4 regions of the Rhizobium sp. NLR8a genome follow, and region 1 is predicted to be linked to each of the others. Evidence: riboswitches for the same ligand, from Rfam matches in the RefSeq annotation. Region 1 holds a riboswitch; each other region holds the start of a gene.
The links. A riboswitch is a leader RNA that binds a small molecule or an ion and turns the genes downstream of it on or off. The one in region 1 is predicted to bind cobalamin.

Region 1 (5,583 bases):
CATCCTCGGCGGACGCGATATCACCCAAGCGCGCGCCAAGATAGGCGACGAGGCGACCATAGCTCTCGCGCGCCACTCGCTCTGCTACACCTCGGGCAACGGTGGAACCCGAAACCGTCATCCTGCATGTTCCGACGCATCCCTGATGCGACGAACCTCAACCGTTCCCCAGGACGCAGCAGGGCAGCGCGCCGCCCATTTGTTGGCTTCGTCCATATCGGCAACGTCTATGATAAAGTACCCACCGAACTGTTCGCGAACATCCGCATAAGGGCCGTCCAGAACACTGACGTCATTCCCTTGAACGCGAACGACACTCGCCTCAGAGGAACCGACCAGGGCATTGCTGGAGACGAATGCTGCCGCTTTCTCCAGCGCTTGCTGATAGGCATACATCTGGCCCATGAAGCGCGCCATGTCCTCGGGCGCTATGGACTTCCCGGCAGCTTCGTCCGCATGCAGCATCAGCATGTAGCGCATTTGCTTTATCCCCAGTGAAAACCAATCCCCAGCAGGAGCGAGCTGGGAGAATAACAATTCGGATGAAGAAGGGAACTGCTGTTAACGGCTGCAGTGTCCGTCGCCGGGGCAACGCTGTTGCCCGCATCTTCTGGATAAAATCCCGAAAATGCGCTAGGAATTGATCCAAGCTTATTAAGAGAAATACCTTAAGAGACAAGGTACGGCGAATGGACGCCACCTTTGACCGATCGACACTTTCTCACTTCCGGACGATGCCGTGAAACGCCGAAACCTGTCTCTTGCTCTTGTGCTTGCGCTGGCATCGCCGGCTGCCGCACAGAGCAGCGCCGTCTGCAACGACCTGCGTGGTCGCCTGGCCGACCTACCACGATCGATCGGCAACAATAACGGGCAGGAAGCGCGCCAATATGCCAGCGCAATCGCCGAGCAGAACCTCGAGCTGCGCAAGGTCCGCAACGATCTGCGCAGCTATGGCTGCACCTCGGGTAGCATGGTGGTGATCGGCGGCGAGAATGCCGATTTTTGCGCCGAGCTTTCTGATGCCGAAGCCCGGATGGTCGACAATATCCGTTATCTCCAGGATCAGCGCGACGAGTTGCGCAGCCAGGCCGGCGATGACGACGCGCGCCGGGAATTGACGGCGGCACTCGAACGCAATGGCTGCAGCAGCGACAATTTCTATGCCCCGACCGAGCGCAGCGCCAGCGATCCTGCCCCAAGCGTCGAGGAACAGGCGATGCGCACCGACACCTTCATCCCGCTTGGCGGCGGTGAAGAGGCCGATCCATTTTACGGCCTGCCGAGGGCCGAAATGTTTTCGCCGGTCAGCACCATTTGCGTTCGCAGCTGCGACGGCGGCTTCTTCCCGATCAGCTCGAACACCACCTCGGTCGATTTCGGCCGCGATGCGCAGACCTGCGCCAAGATGTGCCCCGGCATCGAGACCGAGCTCTTCTATCGCGACGTGACCAGCACCGAAGCCTCGAACATGATCTCGGTCGCAACAGGCGCGCCCTATAGCGCCATGAAGAACGCCTTTGCCTACAAGAACCGCGCTCCCGGCGAGAAAAATACCTGCGCCTGCAATCTGACCGCCTATTACGAGGAGATGCGCGGCAAGCAGACCCTGAGCGAACCGCCGCAGCAGGGCTCGATCACGACGGTCCGCACCAATCCGCCGGCGAAAGATACTGCGGCAGCAGCAGTCCCGCCGCAGCCATCCGTTCCCGAACGTCCCTACGACCCCACGCAGAACAAGGTCCGTCAGGTCGGCCCGCAATTCCTTGCTGGCGACCAGGGCTCGATCGACCTTGCCAATCCGGCGACGCCGGGCCCGCAACCACAACAGCAGTAATTGCTAAGGGTCGTTGCGTCCCCATCCGTCGTGGAAAACCAGTTCCTCGAGCGGCAGCCGCTGCCGCCAGCCTTTGACCGAGAGTTCCGGTTCATCATAAAGCCGATCGACAAAGCCGGCGCATAGCCAGGCGACCACCTCGATATGCTCGGGTATGCCGAGAATTGATTTCAGGTCGCCTTCACGAAAGATGCTGACCCAGCCGATGCCGACCCCTTCGGCGCGGGCCGCAAGCCAGAGGTTCTGGATGGCGCAAACGGTCGAATAGGAATCCATCCGCGGATTGTGCGTCCGTCCCAGCACCACGCTGCCGCCGCGAGTGGGATCGCAGGTCACGCATATGCCGAGCGGCGCCTCCACGATGCCTTCGAGCTTGAGGGATCGATAGGCCTGCCGCCGCTCGCCTTCGAACATCGACGCCGCCTCTTCGTTGGCGTTGGCAAAGGCGTCGCGCACGCGCGCACGGACAGCTGGACTATTCACCAGAATGAAATTCCATGGCTGCATGAAGCCGACCGACGGCGCATGATGGGCGGCTGTCAGGAGCCGCGCCACGATGTCGTCGGGCAACGGATCGGGCAGGAACTGGCTGCGCACGTCACGCCGCGTCATGATCGCGTGATACACGGCTTCGCGCTCGGCCAGCGAAAAACCGGACGCCGCCGAAAGGGCATCCGCATCAAAGGGTCGCATCGTCAAATCCCCAACAACGCAACCGCCCGCCGTCCGCGCGGGTTGGGTCTATCTCGCCAGGCCGGTCTTCTGACTTGGCTTCATCCATCTGCCGCAGCCTTCCCGGCAAAAGCCAGTGGCGCGATGAAGCGGCAGACGTCGGCCTTACAGCGTTGGGCACGTTCCGGCCTTGCACCGGATTCCCGATTCTCCCGCCTGGACGGCGGGCACCTGACGGCGCATCTATTTCAGGAAACCGACGCGGCGGCAAGTGCACGCAGACCGAACCTGAAACCACGGCTGCATATGGCTGATCGAGGGGCGGATCACCGGGCAGACAACCCCCTCCTCGGCGATCTTTTGGTCGCAGGAGGAAACAGCCTCTGTGTGCCCGCCCATCCTCCTCTACTTTATGATTTATTCACACATCAAATCCACACTGCCTTTGCGCGTTTTGGGTCGCAAACTCCGACATGGGCATGAGCGCTCGTGATGTGACCGTCAGCGTCGATGCCGTGCTGATATGCCGGTCGCGAAGATGGTCGACCGAGCCGCAATTCCAGGCTCCACGGATGTTCCAATTCTTGAAAACGATGCCCCTGACAGCCAAGCTGGCGGCGATTATCGTTGCCGTCAATCTCTGCGGCATTTCCGCCTTGGCCACCTATACATGGATGTATGAAACCCGGGCGCTGGTTGATGGCGCCCACGCAAATTGGTCCAAGGATGCGGAGCAGTTTGCATCTCTGGCCGCCGGCGGCGTCAAATGGGGCAAGGCGAACGCCGTTCGCGAGGCTTATTCGCTGTATCGTGACGATCCCTCGCTCGATCTTGTGCAATTTGCCGCATTCAACGCAGAGCTCGCTGCCGTCGACAGCTGGACCCGCGACGGCGTTTCCGGTTTGCCAACGCCGGCCGACCTGGCGACCCGCCTCAGCGCAAAACCCGACAAAACGACGATCGATGACAGCGGAATGTCCGCCGGTTTGGTCACGATTATCGCGCCGCTGCCGCTGGACAAGTCGGGCAAGACAACCGGCTACATCGTCACGAACTGGTCTGTCGAAAAAATCACTTCCGAAGTCCGCCAGAAGGTCCTCGTTTCGCTGCTCACGCAGTCCGCCATCACCGCTCTCGCCGTCATCGCTTTCCTCCTCGCCATGCGCAGCCTCGTTGGCAGGCCGCTCAGGATCCTCAGCAAACGAATTGGCGCGCTGCAGAATGGCGACCTCGCCTCCTCCGTCGCCTACAAGGAGAATGGCGACGAAATCGGCTTCCTCGCCCGTGCGCTGGAGGTCTTCCGTCACGAGGCGATCGCAAAGGTCGAAAGAGAGCAAGTCACTGCCGAGCAGACCGCCTCGTTCGACGCCGAACGGGCCCGCAACGCATTGCTGACGGAAGAAGCCGGCAACAGGCAACGGCTGGTGATGACCACTCTTGCGAACGCATTGGAAAGACTGGCCGCCGGCGACTTCTCGATCCAGCTTGCCGATCTCGGCCCTGAATTCGATAAATTGCGGCAGGACTTCAACAACATGGTCCAGGCCGTCGCAGCCGCGCTGACAGAGATAAAGATCGCTTCCGTCGCGGTTGAGGGCGGATCGAGCGAGCTGGCTTCCTCCGCAGATCAGCTGGCCAAACGGACCGAACAGCAGGCGGCAGCACTGGAACAGACCGCTGCGGCACTAGATGAAGTGACGACGACAGTCAAAACATCGTCGCAGCGGGCTGAAAATGCTGGACAATTGGTCGAGGAAACCAAGCGAGGTGCTCACGTCTCGGCGACGGTGGTGCGCGACGCGATCGGCGCGATGGACCGGATCCAAACCTCCTCCAGTCAGATCGGCCGCATCATCGGCGTCATCGACGAAATCGCATTCCAGACGAATCTGCTGGCGCTGAATGCCGGCGTCGAGGCCGCACGCGCCGGCGAGGCCGGCAAGGGATTTGCGGTTGTCGCACAGGAGGTTCGTGAACTCGCCCAGCGCTCGGCAAATGCGGCAAAGGAAATCAAGAACCTGATCAACGTTTCCGGCCAAGAGGTTGCTGCCGGCGTCGGGCTGGTGAACGAGACTGGCGACGCTCTCCTGAAGATCGAGGAGCAGATCAACCGCATCAGCGACAGCATCGCTACCCTCGTTCAGTCCTATCGCGAGCAGGCGACCGGTCTGCAGGAAATCAACGGCGCGATCAACCAGATGGATCATGCGACGCAGCAGAACGCGGCCATGGTCGAAGAAACGAACGCGGCCTGCCAAGAGCTGCTGTCGCAGGGACGCCGGCTGCAGGATTCGGCCGGCCGGTTCCTCGTCGGCGCATCCTTGGCGAGTCAGCCCAGGCCGGTCCAGCCGAGCGCCAGTCAATCTCGTCCGGAAACCAGAACCGTCGTGCCGCGGCTTGCAGGAAATGCAGCCGTTGCCGCTTCTCCCGGTGCCTGGGAGGAGTTCTGACGCCGCCCCCCCGACGAGACTTTATTTTTCAGCAACTGATCACAGGAAGGGAACAGTTATGAAGAGAGTTGTGACCGCATTGCTTTTCACCTCTGCCGCTATCGTCGCGCCCATGAGCGTATCGATGGCTGAGGATGCCAAGCTTGCCCCTATCGCCGACTACGTGAAGAGCGACGTGAAGCCCTGGCTGAACGATCCCGCCATCATCGAGGCCATCAAGGCGCAGGACACTGCGAACGCCAAGCTGAGCGAAGCCGACATCGACGCTCTCGACAAGAAATGGCGTGGCGAGGTCGACGGTTCCGACCATTCCATGATCGATGGCGTGCTTGGCAATGCGCTGTCGAAATTCCTTCAGGCGAAGAAAGAAGCGTCTGGCGGCAAGATTACCGAGATCTTTGTCATGGACGCAAAAGGGCTGAATGTCGGTCAAAGCGACGTCACCTCCGACTACTGGCAGGGCGACGAGGCGAAATTCCAGAAGTCCTTCGGCGCCGGCAAGGATGCCGTCTTTGTCGACGAGATCGAAAAGGACGAATCGACCCAGACACTGCAGTCGCAGGCAAGCATCACGATCTCGGACGAAGCGGGAACGCCGATCGGCGCGGTCACCGTCGGCGTGAA
Region 2 (5,583 bases), on a different contig from region 1:
CCGGACATGAAGATGATGCCCTCGGGATCGGAGACGAAGATCTTGTATTCGCCGCCGCTCCAGGAGGATTCGATCATGTCGATATCGACCTTGAAGACGATGACACCGCGAATATCCGCGCCGACCCTGATCGGGGCAGAGAAATAGTAGCCGCGCTTTAGCGATGTGGTGCCGAGAGCATAAAACCGCGCCTGCCGGCCTTCGATCGCCTCCTGGAAATAAGGCCGGTAATTGAAATTCTGGCCGACGAAGCTCCCCGGTCCATCGTAATTGCTCGCCGCGATCGTCTCCCCGTCCGGCTTCACCACATAGATGTCGGAAGATTTTAAGAGCCCGTTGATCTCCTTGAGATAGAGATTGGCCGCATCACGCAGTGCCATGTCGTCGGGCGCGCTGACCAGTTCCTTGATATCGTCGTGATCGGCGATCAGCGCCGGCAGCGCCTCGTAGCGGTTGAGGTGGCCGCTGAGCGCCGAGACGGCAAGGCGTAGCGCCGTTCCCGCCTGAGCGGAAGCCTCCTCCATATAGGCGCGCGTCGCAATCGCGCTTCCATAGGTGAAGAAGGCGAAGATGACGAGCGGCACCAGCAGCAGCGCCGCGGTAGCACGATATCTCGAAGACAGATCCGGCTCCTCCCTTTCTGCCTTCACTCCCCAGCAAGGCATGCCCGACGGCTCAGTCTAATGAGGCAAGCGAAGATTTCCAAGAGCTCGCCGAAACTTGACACTCGGCAGGGACGGATGTCCTATTGCTGCACCGCAAGGAGACCCGTTCATGAGCGACGACCAGACGCCCGCCGACAGCAAGCTCACAAACTCCAAGCGCCGCTGGGCATCCGAGGGCAAGTTCCTGACCGGCCGCATCAGCCGTCCCGAGGCCGAGCGCCTGCCGCCCGGCCAGCACCTCGTCAAGAACTGGCCGGTGCTCGATCTCGGCCAGCAACCGGTCATTTCAACCGGGAGCTGGCGGCTTGAAGTACGCGGCCTGGTCGAAACGACACTCACCCTCACCTGGACGGAATTCCAGGCGATCCAGCAGAGCACCAGGATCAGCGACATCCACTGCGTCACCACCTGGTCGCGCTACGATAACAAATGGAACGGCGTTTCGACGCGGGATCTGCTCGATCGCGCCATGCCGAGGCCGGAAGCAGCCTACGTGATGCTGACGAGCTACGACGGCTACACCACCAATCTGCCGCTCGCCGATTTCGCCGCCGAGGATGCGATCCTGGCGACCTCCTGGGAAGGCCTGCCGCTGACACCGGAGCACGGAGGCCCGTTGCGGCTCGTCGTGCCGCATCTCTATTTCTGGAAGAGCGCCAAATGGCTGCGCCGCATCGAGTTAATCGCCGCCGACGAGGCCGGCTTCTGGGAAAAGAACGGCTACCATATGTATGGCGATCCGTGGAGCGAGCAGCGCTATTCCGACGACTGAGCCTTCGGCCGCGAGACGCGACGAAGCGCGAGAACGGCCAGACCGAACAGAGCGGCCAACCCCGTCAGTGACGCCATGCTGGCAGGATGAAGCGGCACCTTGCTCCAGCTCGGCTTGATAATATCGGCGGTGTTGAAAGCCTCACCGCTGAACTGGCAGGTGATGAAGGCAAGTCCGCGGCCCGCCATGTCGGCGTCGATGGCCGAGATGATTTCGCCCGCCGCGGTTGCCTCTCGCGGCATCTCACGCATCGCCATCAGCACGGCTTTCGTCGCCGCGAGATAGGCATGGGCGCATTCGTTGAAAGGGCTTTCCTCGTCCGTCACGCTGCCCGGCATCCGGCCCCAGAGGCAATAGGAATACTGGATTTCCGAGTAGTTCAGGACACGCCGGAACGATTCGTTCGTATCGGCCGCCCGCGACGCCAGCATGCTGATGCTGCTGCGATACTCCGAAATGACCGCCATCTCGCCGTGGGAAATTGCCGGAATATCGAGCCCGGGATGAGAGCCGCCAGAGTTGCTCCCATGAGCGAGAGCATTTCCGATAAACATTGGCAACAGGCTCGCGATGAGACCGAGAAAAGCAAACCTGCCGATATGCCGCATCACCGGAACGCCGGCCGCAGACCGCTCTTGGCGGCAAGACGTCTTTCGGCCAGCGCTCCGAAAACCAGACCGAGCGTTGCCCAAAGGATCGCGTGCATTCCGAGCGTGGTCGTGCGGAACCGCCAGAGCACGATCGCCGAGAAATTCTCGGGCACCTCATTGATCGGCGGCAGCAGATAAAGCACGAAGCCGATGAAGACGAGATAGGCGACGCCGGCGATAATCGCGCCGTTCCAGAGACCGAAGCGCTCGCCAAGGCGGCGCGACAGCGCGATCGCGGCAATCAGCGACGCGAGCGAAACAACGATCATAAGGAAGAACAGTTCGGTCCTGGCGCCGATCGTATCGGGATTGCCGACAGCCGGCGGGTTGGCCGGATATTTGATGGCGGGAACGAGCACGACCGCCACGAAGGCGGCAATGGCGATGACGGCCGAGGTGCCGCGCGCCGATAGGCTGCTGAAGCGGCCGTGCACGAAGGCGAAGGCGAGCGAAAAAAGCCCGCCGACGGCGATGCTGTAGGCCATGACGCCTGTGAAAAGGCCGAGGCCGGCCTGCGTGGCCCGGCTGACGATTTCAGGTTCGGCAGCTTCGCCCGCCGCCTGGGCGCTCGCTTCCTCGAAGGCGATTGCCGCATCGACCAGCGGCTCGCCGAAGGTATGGGCGAAGGCGAAAACGAGGATGCCAGCAATCAGGCCCGCGAGCATGCCGCGAAGCAGAAGCTTTCCAACCATGTCAGTATTCCCCCTTGTCGCGCAAAACTGTGCAGCGGTTTTGCGATAACGACATGCGTAAAACAAAGACCTAAAGCGCGAGAAGCGAATCCGAAAGATCGCGATGCGCTTTAGTGGCAGGGAAATCCGAGGAGATGGCGGCCGTCATGCACGAATTCGTGCACATACATGCCGTTGAACAGCGCCATCGCGCCCTCCTCGGTGCCGACGAAATAAAGAACGATGAGCATCAGCAGACCGCCGAAGATCGCCCAGGGAAGGATTTCCCCTACAGGGATCGGCGCCGGCGCCGCGACAGGCGCGAAAGTGGTGTCAGACATGTATTCCTCCGGAATGACGCGTTCAGTCGAAAGAGTGTTGTGCGGCAGGGTCTGACTTCCAGCGTGAAGAAGTTTCGACACGCTGGTCACAGTGGCGCGACCGCGCCGGATTTCCACCGGCTTCCAAACCCGCAACAGCACGGTTATATCTGCACGCCGAAGAGACTGTCAACGAAACTTCACGAAGCCGGCAAAGGCCGTCCCCATCCCGTCATCGGAGATCAGAACAATCGTGAATATGCGCCTCACCTGGATCTGCCACGGCGCGACGTCGGCGAACCGCAAGGCCCAGTTTCCGCTCGACGAACCGCTGGAAGAAAAGGCCGTGGAAGAAGCAGCCAGGATGGCCGCCCTCCCCCACGCCGATCGTATTGTCACAAGCCCCGCCATGCGCGCCCTCCAGACGGCTGAGGCGCTCCGTCTCGAAGCGCAGATTGATCCGTCGCTTCGAGATTGCGACCATGGCCGCTGGGCTGGCAGGCCGATCGAGGCGATCGAGGCGGAAGAGCCGGAAAACCTCACGGCCTGGATGACCGAGCCGGGGGTGGCCCCTCACGGCGGCGAGAGTGTTTTCGACCTGCGAAAGCGCGTCGCTGGCTGGATGGATGCCCAGTCCGCCCGAAGCGGTCACGTGATCGCCATCAGCCACGCGGCCGTCATCCGGGCTGCAGTCGCCCACGTGCTTCAGGCGCCACCCTCCTCCTTCTGGCTGAGCGACGTCGAGCCACTCGCCATCCTTCGGATGACCAGCAACGGAAGCCGCTGGTCGCTGCGCTTCCAGCATTAGAGATTCCTTATTTTATCCAGCCTTGCACAAGCAAATCGCGTCATTGCTGTTGAACCCGGTTTTGCGGGGACTACTTCCTTGTCCCAAGGAGATGGAAGAATGACATATGATTGGAGTGGAGAGCGTACACGGCGCCTGCGGTTGATGCGCGTCGCCACGTTCACGGTTTTGGCCGGTCTCATCCTCAGCGTTCCGCTGCTGATCGTCACCGCCTGAAGCACTGGAAAAGGCGAGCGATGCGTCAGCACGCTCGCCTTCGTTCTTCTGGGCATCTTTTCGGCCCAATCACCTGTAGCAACATTCTTCCTGAACGGGACCGGCGAAACAGCCGCAGTGCCGGTCCTGGCCGCATCGCAACGCTATCCGTCTGCCGGCGGCTCACTGCAAACCGCCCCCTCCGATAATTCGCCTTCTGGTTTCAACGAACATTTCAGACTTTCGTGATATCTCGGCGCGGGTGGAGTTGGAGAAGGCATAATGCCGGTGTTTTTCCAGAGCAGAGCCGGAAGGCAATGCATGTCGATCGTCGGTTTGGGGATTACCCTCTGGCTCCTAGCTACATTGCTGCGGTTCGACGACAGCCTGGTTTCCTTCATGACCGCTTTCCGTGAATACGGCGCCGACAAGCTCGTTCTGGGACTCGGCATCGCCGGCACCATGAGCTTCATCTACTCGGTGCTGCGTATTGCCGATCTGCGCAAGGAAATGGAACTGCGCGCCGCCGCCCAGGCAAAGGCCGACTGGACGGCAACGCACGACCATCTGACCAAGCTGCCGAACCGCTATGCCTTCGAGCGCAAAATCCTCTCACGGCCGGTCAGAAGCGACGAGGCCGAAATCGAGGAATGGAACCAAAACGTCACCATCTTCTCCGTCGACCTCGACGGCTTCAAAAAGGTCAACGATCTCGTCGGCCACAAGGGCGGCGACGTCTTGTTGGTCGAAGTTGCCAAACGCATCTGCGCGCTCGGCAATGCCGATTGCGTCTACCGCTTCGGCGGTGACGAATTCATCGTCGTCGCCTTTGCCCTGACGACACAACGCGAGGAGCGCTTCGCCAAGCTGCTGATCCAGGCCGTCACCCGCCCGATTCATATCGATGGTTTTGCCGTCGAAGTCGGCGCCAGCGTCGGCTACGATCGTTGGGTCGAGGGCAGCGAGCCGCTGGAAGACGCCGCCCACCGTGCCGATCTCGCCATGTATGAGGCCAAATCACGCGGCCCCAACCATCATCTCGTCTTCGAAAATTCGATGCAGGATAGGGTAACGGAACGCGCCTCCTTGGAAACCAGACTGCGCGCCGCGATCGCCAATAAGGCGATCAAGCCTTTCTATCAACCGCTGATTGATCTGAAGACCGGCCAGCTTTGCGGTTTCGAAGCCCTCGCGCGCTGGATCGGCGAGGATGGCGTCAACATTCCGCCGACTGTTTTCATCGACATTGCCGAGGAAACCGGGATGATCACCGCCTTGTTCGAGGATCTCCTTGCGCAGGCCTGCAGCGATGCGCTCACCTGGCCGGAGCATGTCACGTTGTCCTTCAACGTCTCGCCGGTGCAGATGGAAGACAGGCTGCTGACGTCCCGCATCCTCAAGGTCCTTTCGGCAAGCCGGCTACCGCCGCAACGCCTGGAAGTTGAGATCACCGAAAACGCGCTGATTCAGGATCCCGCTATCGCCGCCGTCATTCTCGAAGA
Region 3 (5,583 bases), on a different contig from region 1:
GTCGTCGCCGTGTCGCGGAAGAACAGGGTCAGCGACAGGCCCTGATCGACGTGCTGGGTCGCCGCCGCGTAGGTATCGATGATCTTCTCCGGCCCGATCTCATAGGCGTCCTGGTAAAAGTCGAGATTGTCGCTGGTCATGAACGGCGCCGGATAATAGATGCGGCCGATCTTGCCTTCCTTGCGGATCTCGATCTTCGAGACGATCGGATGGATCGAGGAGGTCGAGTGGTTGACATAGGAAATCGATCCCGTCGGCGGCACCGCCTGCAGGTTCTGGTTATAGAGGCCGGAGGCCATCACCGCCTTCTTCAGCGCAAGCCAGTCTTCCCTCGTCGGAACGGGGATGCCTGATTTGTCGAACAACGCCTGCACCTTTCCGGTCGCCGGCTTCCATTCCTGCTCCGTATATTTGTTGAAATATTCCCCCGAGGCATATTTCGAATTCTCGAAGCCCTTGAAGCTGGTGCCGCGTTCGACCGCCAGCAGGTTCGAGGCGCGGATCGCGTGGTAGGTCACCGTATAGAAATAGATGTTGGTGAAATCGACGCCTTCCTCGGAGCCGTAAAAGATGCGTTCGCGGGCGAGATAGCCGTGCAGGTTCATCTGGCCGAGGCCAATCGCATGGCTCTCGTCATTGCCTTTCTCGATCGAGGGAACCGAGGCGATATGGCTCATGTCCGACACCGCCGTCAGCGCCCGGATCGAGGTCTCGATCGTCTTACCGAAATCGGCTGAATCCATCGCCGCTGCAATGTTCAGCGAGCCGAGATTGCAGGAAATGTCCTTGCCGAGATCCTTATAGGAGAGGTCGTCATTATATTCGCTCGCCTCACTCACCTGCAGGATCTCCGAGCAGAGATTGCTCATGGAGATGCGGCCGGCGATCGGGTTCGCCCGGTTCACCGTGTCCTCGAACATGATGTAGGGGTAACCGCTCTCGAACTGGATTTCGGCGATCACCTGGAAGAATTCCCGCGCCTTGATCTTCTTCTTCGAGATACGGGCGTCCGCCACCATCTCCCGGTACTTTTCCGTCACCGAGATCTCGGTGAAGGGTACGCCGTAGACCCGCTCCACGTCATAGGGTGAGAACAGGTACATGTCCTCATTGTTCCTGGCGAGCTCGAAGGTGATATCAGGCACGACGACGCCGAGCGACAGCGTCTTGATGCGGATCTTCTCATCGGCATTTTCGCGCTTGGTGTCGAGGAAACGCATGATGTCGGGATGATGCGCGTTGAGATAGACCGCGCCCGCGCCTTGGCGCGCGCCGAGCTGGTTGGCGTAGGAGAAGCTATCTTCCAAGAGCTTCATCACCGGGATGATGCCGGAGGACTGGTTCTCGATCTGCTTGATCGGCGCGCCGGCCTCGCGGATATTCGTCAGCGACAGCGCCACGCCGCCGCCGCGCTTCGATAGCTGCAGTGCCGAATTGATCGACCGGCCGATCGATTCCATATTGTCCTCGACCCGCAGCAGGAAGCAGGAAACGAGTTCGCCGCGCTGCTTCTTGCCGGCATTCAAGAAAGTCGGCGTCGCCGGCTGGAAACGCCCGGAAATGATCTCGTCGACCATGTCACGGGCAAGCGCCTCATCGCCCCGCGCCAAGGTCAGCGCCACCATGCAGATGCGGTCCTCATAGCGCTCGAGATAGCGCTTTCCGTCGAAGGTCTTCAGCGTATAGCTGGTGTAATATTTGAAAGCGCCGAGGAAGGTCGGGAAGCGGAATTTCCGCGCATAGGCCTGATCGAACAGGCCGCGGACGAAATTGAAGGAATACTGGTCGAGAACCTCCCGCTCGTAATAGCCCTCGGTCACGAGGTAATCGAGCTTTTCCCGGAGATTGTGAAAGAACACGGTGTTCTGGTTCACATGCTGCAGGAAATACTGCTTGGCCGCCATGCGGTCCTTGTCGAGCTGGATCCTGCCCTCATCGTCATAGAGGTTCAGCATCGCGTTCAGTGCGTGATAGTCGAGTGTTTCGGCCGCTTTAAGTGGTTTTGCGCCTGTATCCCGCGTCAGATTTGTTCCCGTGTCCAAAATCGTCCCATCCCGTCTTTGACATTGGCGACATCCTCGGCTGTTCCCAGGAGCTCGAACCGGTAGAGGTACGGCACCTGGCACTTCTTCGAGATGACGTCGCCGGCAAGCCCGTAGGTCTCGCCAAAATTGCTGTTGCCCGCGGCAATCACGCCGCGGATGTTGGAGCGGTTTTCCGCCTCTTTGAGGAAACGGATCACCTGCTTGGGCACGGCGCCCTTGACGATCCCTGGGCCGCCGTCCCCACAATAGGTGGGCGAGATCAGCACATAGGGTTCGCGAATGTGGATGTCTTCAGCGCCGACGGGAATGCGCGTCGCGCGCAATCCCAACTTCTCGACGAAACGATGGGTGTTCCCGGATCGGCTGGAATAATAGACGATCAGCCCCACCGCTTTTCTCCGGTCAGGAGAGCGCGCTGATCATGTCGGGGCGGAAGCCCGCCCAATGCTGCTCGCCGGCAACGACGACCGGAACCTGCATGTAGCCCATGCCAAGCACGCGATCGAGCGCTTCGGCATCCTCGGAAATATCGACGATCTCATAATCGACGCCCAGGCGATCGAGGGCGCGGTAAGTGGCCGTGCATTGGACACAGGCCGGCTTGCTGTAAACGGTAACGCTCATCATCTTCCTCGTGATGTCAGTGAATGCAGGACACAGGACTGGGATCGGGCGCCGTGCGACGTCCGGGGCAACGCTTGATAATGATCTGGCAAAGTTGGCGCTTTAAACGCCCGACATCATCCCTCGCAGGATGTGCACGGGCGGCGGCTTTGATGTTCTCGACATGACTTCAAACCCCCGAAATGCTCATGCGGACGTTCGGGGCAGCGCAACAGACACGGATCATTCCGCTTCATGCACGCGACCTTCCGGACACCCCGCCCGTGGACGTTTCGTTCGAGGCAGGTCTCCTGGCTCACGGGTCGAAGCACCCTGCCCCAGCCTTCCCGGAGCATCATGCTCCAGTGACCTGAAATCGGACAGTTGCTCGCCGCTTACAGTTGCGGGGGCAGCTCCGGCATTGTCGCACCATGATGGCGCAGCGCACCGTATTCCCGTCTTAGCCCGCGATCCTCACGAATCGAAGGAACCTTGAACACTAGATATAGTACGCGAATCGTAATTCACGTCAACGGATGGTTTGTGCATTGCGTTACGGCAGGTTTGAAATCGCTGCATTCCTGTGAAAAACATGGACAACGAAAGCTTAACGAAAACAGGCTTGGAGATGACCGTGGTGGGGCTGGCCTATAGCCAGCTGCCAGGCTGCGGATAGACGACGCAAAACCCGCGACGTCATCCTCGGCCTTGTGCTGCCTTGTGCCGACGATCCACCCAGGTCCATTCTGAAAATAAGAGCTTTCCTGCCAGATAATTGCAGTGGTGAGATGCTCGGCACAAGGCCGAGCATGAGACCTTGTCAGCAAACTGAGCGCCGACCTAACGGATGACCGGCCCCGAATCGCTGGTCTTCAAACCGCCACCGGCAAAACATTCATCCCCGTACACGAAGCAGCCTGAGCGCGTTGATCGTCACCAGCACCGTGGCACCGGTATCGGCGAGGATCGCCGGCCAGAGCCCGGTCATGCCGGCGATCGTCGTCACCAGGAAGACAGCCTTCAGCCCGATCGCAATGGTGATATTCTCAAGGATATTGCGCATCGTCCGCTTGGAAAGCGCGATCATCCGCGCCACGTCGCCGACGCGTCCATGCAGCACGGCGGCATCCGCGGTCTCCAGCGCCACATCGGTGCCGCCGCCCATGGCGATACCGATGTCGGCGGCGGCGAGCGCCGGCGCGTCGTTGATGCCGTCGCCGACCTTGGCGACGACGAAGCCCTGACGCTTCAATTCGCCGACGACCCGCTGCTTGTCTTCGGGCATCATCTCGCCGCGCCAGTCGATATCGAGCATGCCGGCGACGGCTGCCGCCGTCCGCTTGTTGTCGCCGGTCAGCATCATCGCCTTGACACCGGCCAATTTGAGCGCGGAGAGCCCCGCCCCGGCATCCTCGCGCGGCTCGTCGCGCATGGCGATCAGGCCGGCCGCAGTGCCATTGACGAGCAGCACCGATACGCTCTTGCCCTCATCATTGAGCCCTGCAATACGCGCTTCCTGCTCCCCGTTCAGCGCCCCGCACTCGCGGGCGGCGGGCGGCGACAAGAGATCCAATGTCTCGCCGCCGACCTTGCCGGTGACACCCTTGCCCGGCAGCGCTTCCAGTTCGAAGGCCGGCGGCACGGGCACGCCGTCCGCCTTGGCGCGGTGGAGAATCGCCAGTGCCAGCGGATGGCTGGAGCCCTGCTCGAGCACAGCCGCGCGCGACAGGAGCTGCGCCTCGCCCAATCCGAAGGAAACAATGTCCGTCACCCGAGGCTTGCCTTCCGTCAACGTGCCTGTCTTGTCGAAGGCGACCATCGTCACCGTGCCGAGCGTCTCCAGCACCGCGCCGCCCTTCATTAAGAGCCCGCGCCGCGCGCCCGCCGACAGCGAAGCGGCGATCGCCGCCGGCGTCGAAATGACGAGCGCGCAGGGGCAGCCGATCAGCAGGATGGCAAGGCCTTTGTAGATCCATTCACCCCACGCGCCGCCGAGAAACAACGGCGGAACGACCGCGACAAGTGCGGCGACGACGACCACGCCCGGCGTGTAATAGCGAGAGAACCGATCGATGAAGCGCTCCGTCGGCGCCTTCGATTCCTGCGCTTCTTCCACCAGCTTGACGACGCGGGCGATGGTATTGTCGGCAGCGGCCGCCGTGACGCGAACCCTGAGCACCGCATCACCGTTGACCGTACCGGCATAGACGCCGGCATCGACGCCCTTGCGCACCGGCGTGCTCTCGCCCGTCACCGGGGCCTCGTCGATCGCACTCTCGCCTGAGACGATGACGCCGTCCGCCGAAATGCGGTCGCCAGGGCGAACCATGATGACCGCGCCGACGGCAAGGCTTTCCGCCGGCACCTCCCGCATCTGGCCATTGTCTTCGAGCAGCGCGGTTTTCGGCACCAGGGCCGTCAGCGACTGGATGCTTTCGCGCGCCTTGCCCGCCGCCACGCCTTCGAGCAACTCGCCGACGAGGAACAGGAAGACGACGGTCGCCGCTTCCTCGCCCGCATTGATGATGACGGCGCCGACGGCGGCGATCGTCATCAGCATCTCGATCGAAAACGGCGTGCCGGACAAAGCCGCCATGACGGCTCGCCGCGCAATCGGCAGCAGACCGACCAGTATCGCGACGAAGAAGGCGTAGGACGCACTCGCCGGCACCACATGGCCGACGGCATAGGCGGCAACGAGCGCTGCACCCGAAAAAATGGTCAGCCGGCCCTTCCTGCTCCGCCACCAGCGACCGGCCATCGGCGCATGGTCGTCCCCATGCCGGCCGTCAATTTCCTTCTCGTCGTCATGGGCATGGTCGTGATCATGAGCGGTATGATCGTGATGATGGTGCGGGCGGTCTTCACGCGCGAGCTTCGCATTTCCGGTAAAGGGCGAGACGGAATAACCAAGCCCCGTCACCTTCCTCTGGAC
Region 4 (5,583 bases), on a different contig from region 1:
GGGGGAGATCGGGGATGCGAGGCTTCGCTCCATCTCTTCAGCCGAAAGTGCGGCATTCTCACGCATTTTTTTTGTTGGAAGTCCGAGCGACTTGCTGATCTCCCCCCTTGTGGGGGAGATGTCCGGCGAGACAGAGGGGGGGGCCCCACGCTTGACGGACGACGTTGGCGCGACATGCGAACCGACGACCCGCCGCCACTCTTCGACCCCGATCGCCCCTCGCCCCGGCCACCAGATCCCCGCCTTCATCAAAGGCACTGCCAGCGCCGGCTTCTCCGCGCCCGATAGCATCGCCGAGGCATAAGCAAGGAAGCTCCGCGTATTGGCGTCGCCGCCCTCGATCAGATAGACCCAGAGCGCGTTGAGATCGTCGAGGTCAACATTGGAGAAAGGAACCAGCCCCGCATCTGGCTTGGCATCGCCAGGCAATACTGCAATCAGTGCGCCGTTGCGGGCGGCAACGGCGTGCAGCGCCTCCAGCGCATAATGGAAATAGCTGGCGCCGCCGAGCGCACGCACGACGATCAGCTTGGCGTGCCGGGCCGTTCGCTCGACATAGGTATCGACTGACATCGGATGCTTGAGGCTCATCAGATTCGCGAGCCTCAGCGAACGCGGCATTCCCTCGCACCCGCGATAGGCGGTAGCGACCGCGGCAAGTTCGGTGTCGGCAGCCGAAATGAACAGCATATCGCCCGGCGACTGGCCGAGGTCGATTGCCTCTTCGCCGTCGCTGATCGTTCCCTGCTGGGCCAGAAGCAGATGCATCGATTATCCTTGAACGAGCGCTTCAATCGCCTTGCGCACCGCGCCCTGGTTCATTTCGTGCAAGCCGATGACGACAAGGCGCGTGCGGCGCGCCTCGCCCGCTGCCCAGGCGCGGTCGAAATACTGGTCGATGCGGCTGCCGACGGCCTGCAGCTGCAGGCGCATGGGCTTGCCCGAGACGTCGATGAAGCCCTTGAGGCGCAGCACATCATGCTCGGCGATGATGCCCTTCAGCTTCTCGACAAAGCCCCTCGGATCGGAAACAGCGCCGAGTTCGACAACGAAGCTGTCGAACTCGTCGTGGTCGTGTGGCGCCCCATCCTCGTGCTCCAGCTCGTGATGGGATTTGCGGTTGGCGATATCGTCTTCCGCGCCGATGCCGAGGCCGAGCAACACGCCTGCCGGCACCTCGCCATTCCTGGCCTCGATCATGACCGGCTTGCGGGCGATGCGGGAGGCGACTTCGTTCTTCACGCGGCCCAGGCCATCCCCATCGATCAGGTCGGTCTTGTTGAGGACGATGAGATCGGCGCATGTGAGCTGGTCTTCGAACAGCTCCTCGATCGGGCTCTCATGATCGAGCGAGTCGTCCTCGACGCGCGCCGCCTCGACAGCAGCATGGTCATCGGCGAAACGGCCGGCGGCAACGGCCGCACTGTCGACAACCGTAATGACGCCGTCGACGGTCACCTGGGTGCGGATATCAGGCCAGTTGAAGGCGGAGACCAGCGGCTGCGGCAGGGCGAGGCCGGAGGTTTCGATGACGATATGGTCAGGCCGCTGTTCGCGCTCCAGGAGCTTCGTCATCGTTGGAATGAAATCGTCGGCGACGGTGCAGCAGATGCAGCCATTGGTGAGCTCGATAATGTCGTCCTCGCTGCAATTCTCCGCGCCGCAGCCCTTCAGCACCTCGCCATCGACACCGAGATCGCCGAATTCGTTGATGATAAGCGCAATCTTTTTGCCGCCGGCATTGGTGAGCAGGTTGCGGATCATCGTCGTCTTGCCGGCGCCAAGGAAGCCGGTGATGACGGTTGCGGGGATTTTCTGCTGGATCATGGAACTTCAACCCTTCATTTTCAGCGGCAGACCGGCCGCGATGAAATAGACTTCGTCGGCCTGCGCCGCGATTATTTGGTGCAGCCGTCCGGCATGATCGCGAAAATCGCGCGCCATCCGATTGTCAGGCACGATGCCGAGGCCAACCTCGTTGGAAACGAAGACCAGCCGCGCCTTGGCGCCAGGCAGGAAATCAGCGAGCGCGGCAAATTCCACAGCCATCTCGCGCTCCGCCATCATCAGGTTGGTCACCCAGAGCGTCAGGCAATCGACAAGCACAATGCGCCCCTCGCCGTCGATCGCGGCAAGCACGCCGAGAAGATCGAGCGGCTCCTCATGCGTCGTCCAGGAAGGGCCGCGATCGGCCTTGTGCTGGGCAATACGCGTCTGCATCTCCTCGTCCCAGGCACGGCCGGTGGCGAGGTAGTGGCGCTCGTCGCCGCTTGCCATAACGAGATTTTCGGCAAAACGGGATTTGCCGGAACGGGCGCCGCCGAGGATGAGGGTGTGGGAGGGGGCAGCCGTCATGCCCAGACAGTCCTATGACCGGATGCGGTACCCCGCCCCACCTCATTCCTGTGCTTGTCATAGGAATCCAGCCACGGCGCGTCGGCGCCGTGAATAATTCTATGCTGCCGTGAAGGGATTCTCCTGTGCCCAAGGACTTGGGCCCGCTGGATTCCTGTGACAAGCACAGGAATGAGGGAGGAAAGGAAACTCCTTCCCAGCGGCCCCGTGCCGGACGGCGGCGGCATCTGCAAGTCACCTTCCAAGCGCACCACCAGAGGCGGCGCTGAATTCAATCGTTCAGCCAAAACAACCTCCGTGCTGGCAGCGGGTCTCTTGCCCAGGGTTGGGCTTTTCGCCCGGCACGGAAGGCAGGTCTCCTGGCTCGCGGTTATCGGCGGCGATCGGGGCGAACCGGAAGTCCAGTCGCCCCTGATCGTGCCAGCGGATCTGCCTCGCCTTCCCGGCTGCCTCGGTGAAAAGGTGGACGATTCGTAGAGATAGAGGCGTCCGACCCCGGTTGATCACCATGCATTTCCAGTGGCTTTTCCGGCATGCCGCCCATCCCGCCCGCCTGCACGATTGCAGCCCGCCGGCCGAAAGGGTTCGATGCCGGATGGAAGACCCTGACCGCTCTACAGTCGCGGGGTCGGCTGTGATGAAGGCGCCCGATGTGGGTCCGCCCCGTCACATTCCCTTTTCATCCGGAAGGCGAAATGCCGATCCGGAACCATCCGTTATCCCTGGGATGGTTAGGCAAGCCGGGGGGTGAAGTCAACCGACCTTCGCAACCGCTCCAGCTCCAGACTGCGCAAAAGATCGGCCAACACCACTGACCCTACCGGAAATATCGTCTATTATCAGCGACTTAAGTCATAAATATTTGACCCGACCGTCGGCTTTTCGCCGCAATTGCGTTGCAAGGCGACTGCACCTCCGCCCTTGACCCGGCCTCTCATCGCCTAGTTGTCTAGCCATGCTTATGAAATTGGATCGGCGCCGCCTGCGCACGCTGCGTGTTTTCTTCGATCCGGGCCGGCTGCGCGCCCTGACGCGCCGCAGCGAAGTTGGCTTGTCGCTGGCAGGCGCCATCGTCGGCATCGCCTCGGGTCTTGCCGTGACCGGCATGAGCTATGTCTCCAACGAGTTGCACCAGCTAGTTTTCGGCATCGCCGACAGCGAAAGGTTGAGCGCGTCGGTCATCGAGGACAAGATGCTGCTGCTTACCGCCCCGGTCATCGGCGGTACCCTGCTCGGCCTGCTGCTTCTGGTCCTCGCCAAACGGCGCAAGAAACCGATGGTCGACCCGATCGAGGCGAATGCGCTGCATGGCGGCCGCCTCTCGTTGACCGACAGCATCATCGTTGCCGTGCAGAACCTGATCTCCAACGGCTTCGGCGCCTCCGTCGGTCTGGAGGCCGGCTATACCCAGCTCGCCGCCGGCATTGCCTCCAAATTCGGCCTCAAGCTGCAGCTGCGCCGCTCGGACCTGCGCATACTCGTCGGTTGCGGCGCGGCCGGCGCCATCGCCGCCGCTTTCAACGCGCCGCTGACGGGCGCCTTCTACGCCTTCGAGCTGATCATCGGCACCTACACCATCGTGTCGTTGACCCCGGTCGTCGTCTCCGCCCTCGTTTCAACCCTCATCGCAAGGTTGCTTGCCGAGGGCGATTTCACCATCGATATCGGCAGCTTCGGCTCGGTCGTGCCGGCCGATTATATCCCGGCGCTGCTGCTCGGCGTCTTCTGCGCCGGCGTTGGCATCCTCCTCATGCAGGGCGTGGCCTTCGTCGAGGAGGTGGCGCGCAAAAGCTCGATTGCCCCGCCCTTTCGCCCGGCGCTCGGCGGCATTATCGTCGGGCTTCTGGCGATGATTTCGCCGCAGGTGCTCTCGGCTGGCCACGGCGCGCTGCATCTGAACCTCTCCCGCGACGTGGCAATCCCGGCGCTGATCGGTCTCTTCCTCCTGAAATCCCTTGCCTCGGCGATCTCGATCGGCTCCGGTTTCAGAGGCGGGCTGTTCTTCGCCTCGCTGTTCATGGGCGCCCTGCTCGGCAAGCTCTTTGCTTATTGCGGCCCCTATTTCGCCGATGCGACATTGACGCCGGTCATTTATGCCGTGGTCGGGATGAGTTCCCTGGCGGTCGCCGTCATTGGCGGGCCATTGACGATGACCTTTCTGGCGCTCGAAATCACTGGCGATTTCCCGATCACGGCACTGGTTCTTGCCGCCGTCATCACCTCCTCGCTCGTCGTGCGCTCGACCTTCGGCTACTCCTTCGCCACATGGCGCTTCCACCTGCGCGGCGAAAGCATCCGCAGCGCCCACGACGTTGGCTGGATCCGCAATCTGACGGTGAACAAGCTGATGCGCGCCGACGTGAAGACGGCAAAGGCCGATATCTCGCTGGAAGACTTCAAGAAGGCCTTCCCGATCGGCTCAACCCAACGCGTCATTCTCATAGAGGAGAACGAAAAATATGCTGGCCTCGTGCTCGTGCCCGAGATCTACGCCAATCCGACCGACGCCCAGGACGAGAGCCAGAGGCTTGCCGATTTCGTCCGCTACCGCAATGATTTCCTGCAGCCGCAGATGAATGCAAAGCAGGCGGCGGCGATCTTCGACAGGAGCGAAAGCGAAGCGCTCGCCGTCGTCAACAATCTGATCGAGCGCAAGGTGGTGGGACAGCTCAGCGAAAGCCACACGCTGCGCCGCTACAGCGAAGAACTCGACCGGCGCCGCCGCGAGGTGTCGGGCGAGATTTGAGCGAGCCTAAGAAGCGGCGCGGGCAAGCCTGTAAACGTCGGCTCTCTTCGAAACGCCGCGCAGATCGAAAGCGCCGAGATAGTCGCAGGGCACGGCGCAGGTCGCTGCGAAGCTTTCTGACAGCAGCAGGGGCTGCTCAAGCGTTCCGCACAGCTTTTCAAGCCGCGACGCCTCGTTGACGGCCCTGCCGATCACGGTGAAGTCCAGCCGGCCCTGGGCGCCGACATTTCCGTAAAAAACCTCGCCGAGATGCAAGACGACATCAATACCGATATCGGGGCCACCATCCAGCGTCCGTTCGCGATTGAGCTCCTCGTTTGCCCTCAGCAGGTTCTGCGCCGAAGCCAATGCGGCCTTGCAAGCCCTTTGCGGATCCTCGGCGTCCGTCGGAAAGATTGCCAACACGCTATCGCCCATGAACTTGAGGATCTCGCCGGAATTTTCCTCGACGTGCCGGTCGATCAGTTCGAAGTGCTCGTTGA

Region 2: another riboswitch for cobalamin. It lies ahead of HJC04_RS14035 (CbtB domain-containing protein); the one in region 1 lies ahead of bluB (5,6-dimethylbenzimidazole synthase).
Region 3: another riboswitch for cobalamin. It lies ahead of nrdH (glutaredoxin-like protein NrdH); the one in region 1 lies ahead of bluB (5,6-dimethylbenzimidazole synthase).
Region 4: another riboswitch for cobalamin. It lies ahead of cobU (bifunctional adenosylcobinamide kinase/adenosylcobinamide-phosphate guanylyltransferase); the one in region 1 lies ahead of bluB (5,6-dimethylbenzimidazole synthase).

What each region holds. Positions count from the first base shown of each region.
Region 1 covers NZ_JABDWI010000017.1:74,774-80,356, reverse strand. The annotation lists gene HJC04_RS27990 (RNA polymerase sigma factor) at 1-121, opposite strand, end outside; gene HJC04_RS27985 (YciI family protein) at 118-480, opposite strand; gene HJC04_RS27980 (DUF2865 domain-containing protein) at 740-1,837, shown strand; gene bluB (5,6-dimethylbenzimidazole synthase) at 1,841-2,530, opposite strand; cobalamin riboswitch at 2,572-2,759, opposite strand; gene HJC04_RS27970 (HAMP domain-containing methyl-accepting chemotaxis protein) at 3,082-4,959, shown strand; gene HJC04_RS27965 (hypothetical protein) at 5,018-5,583, shown strand, end outside.
Region 2 covers NZ_JABDWI010000006.1:353,708-359,290, reverse strand. The annotation lists gene HJC04_RS14055 (sensor histidine kinase) at 1-665, opposite strand, end outside; gene HJC04_RS14050 (sulfite oxidase-like oxidoreductase) at 775-1,437, shown strand; gene HJC04_RS14045 (hypothetical protein) at 1,422-1,991, opposite strand; gene HJC04_RS14040 (CbtA family protein) at 2,045-2,779, opposite strand; gene HJC04_RS14035 (CbtB domain-containing protein) at 2,890-3,099, opposite strand; cobalamin riboswitch at 3,125-3,275, opposite strand; gene HJC04_RS14030 (histidine phosphatase family protein) at 3,332-3,886, shown strand; gene HJC04_RS14025 (bifunctional diguanylate cyclase/phosphodiesterase) at 4,364-5,583, shown strand, end outside.
Region 3 covers NZ_JABDWI010000026.1:6,150-11,732, forward strand. The annotation lists gene nrdE (class 1b ribonucleoside-diphosphate reductase subunit alpha) at 1-2,042, opposite strand, end outside; gene nrdI (class Ib ribonucleoside-diphosphate reductase assembly flavoprotein NrdI) at 2,021-2,434, opposite strand; gene nrdH (glutaredoxin-like protein NrdH) at 2,448-2,669, opposite strand; cobalamin riboswitch at 2,932-3,158, opposite strand; gene HJC04_RS31235 (heavy metal translocating P-type ATPase) at 3,544-5,583, opposite strand, start outside.
Region 4 covers NZ_JABDWI010000003.1:55,765-61,347, forward strand. The annotation lists gene cobN (cobaltochelatase subunit CobN) at 1-768, opposite strand, end outside; gene cobW (cobalamin biosynthesis protein CobW) at 772-1,827, opposite strand; gene cobU (bifunctional adenosylcobinamide kinase/adenosylcobinamide-phosphate guanylyltransferase) at 1,834-2,355, opposite strand; cobalamin riboswitch at 2,687-3,084, opposite strand; gene HJC04_RS05985 (chloride channel protein) at 3,311-5,101, shown strand; gene HJC04_RS05990 (adenylate/guanylate cyclase domain-containing protein) at 5,108-5,583, opposite strand, start outside.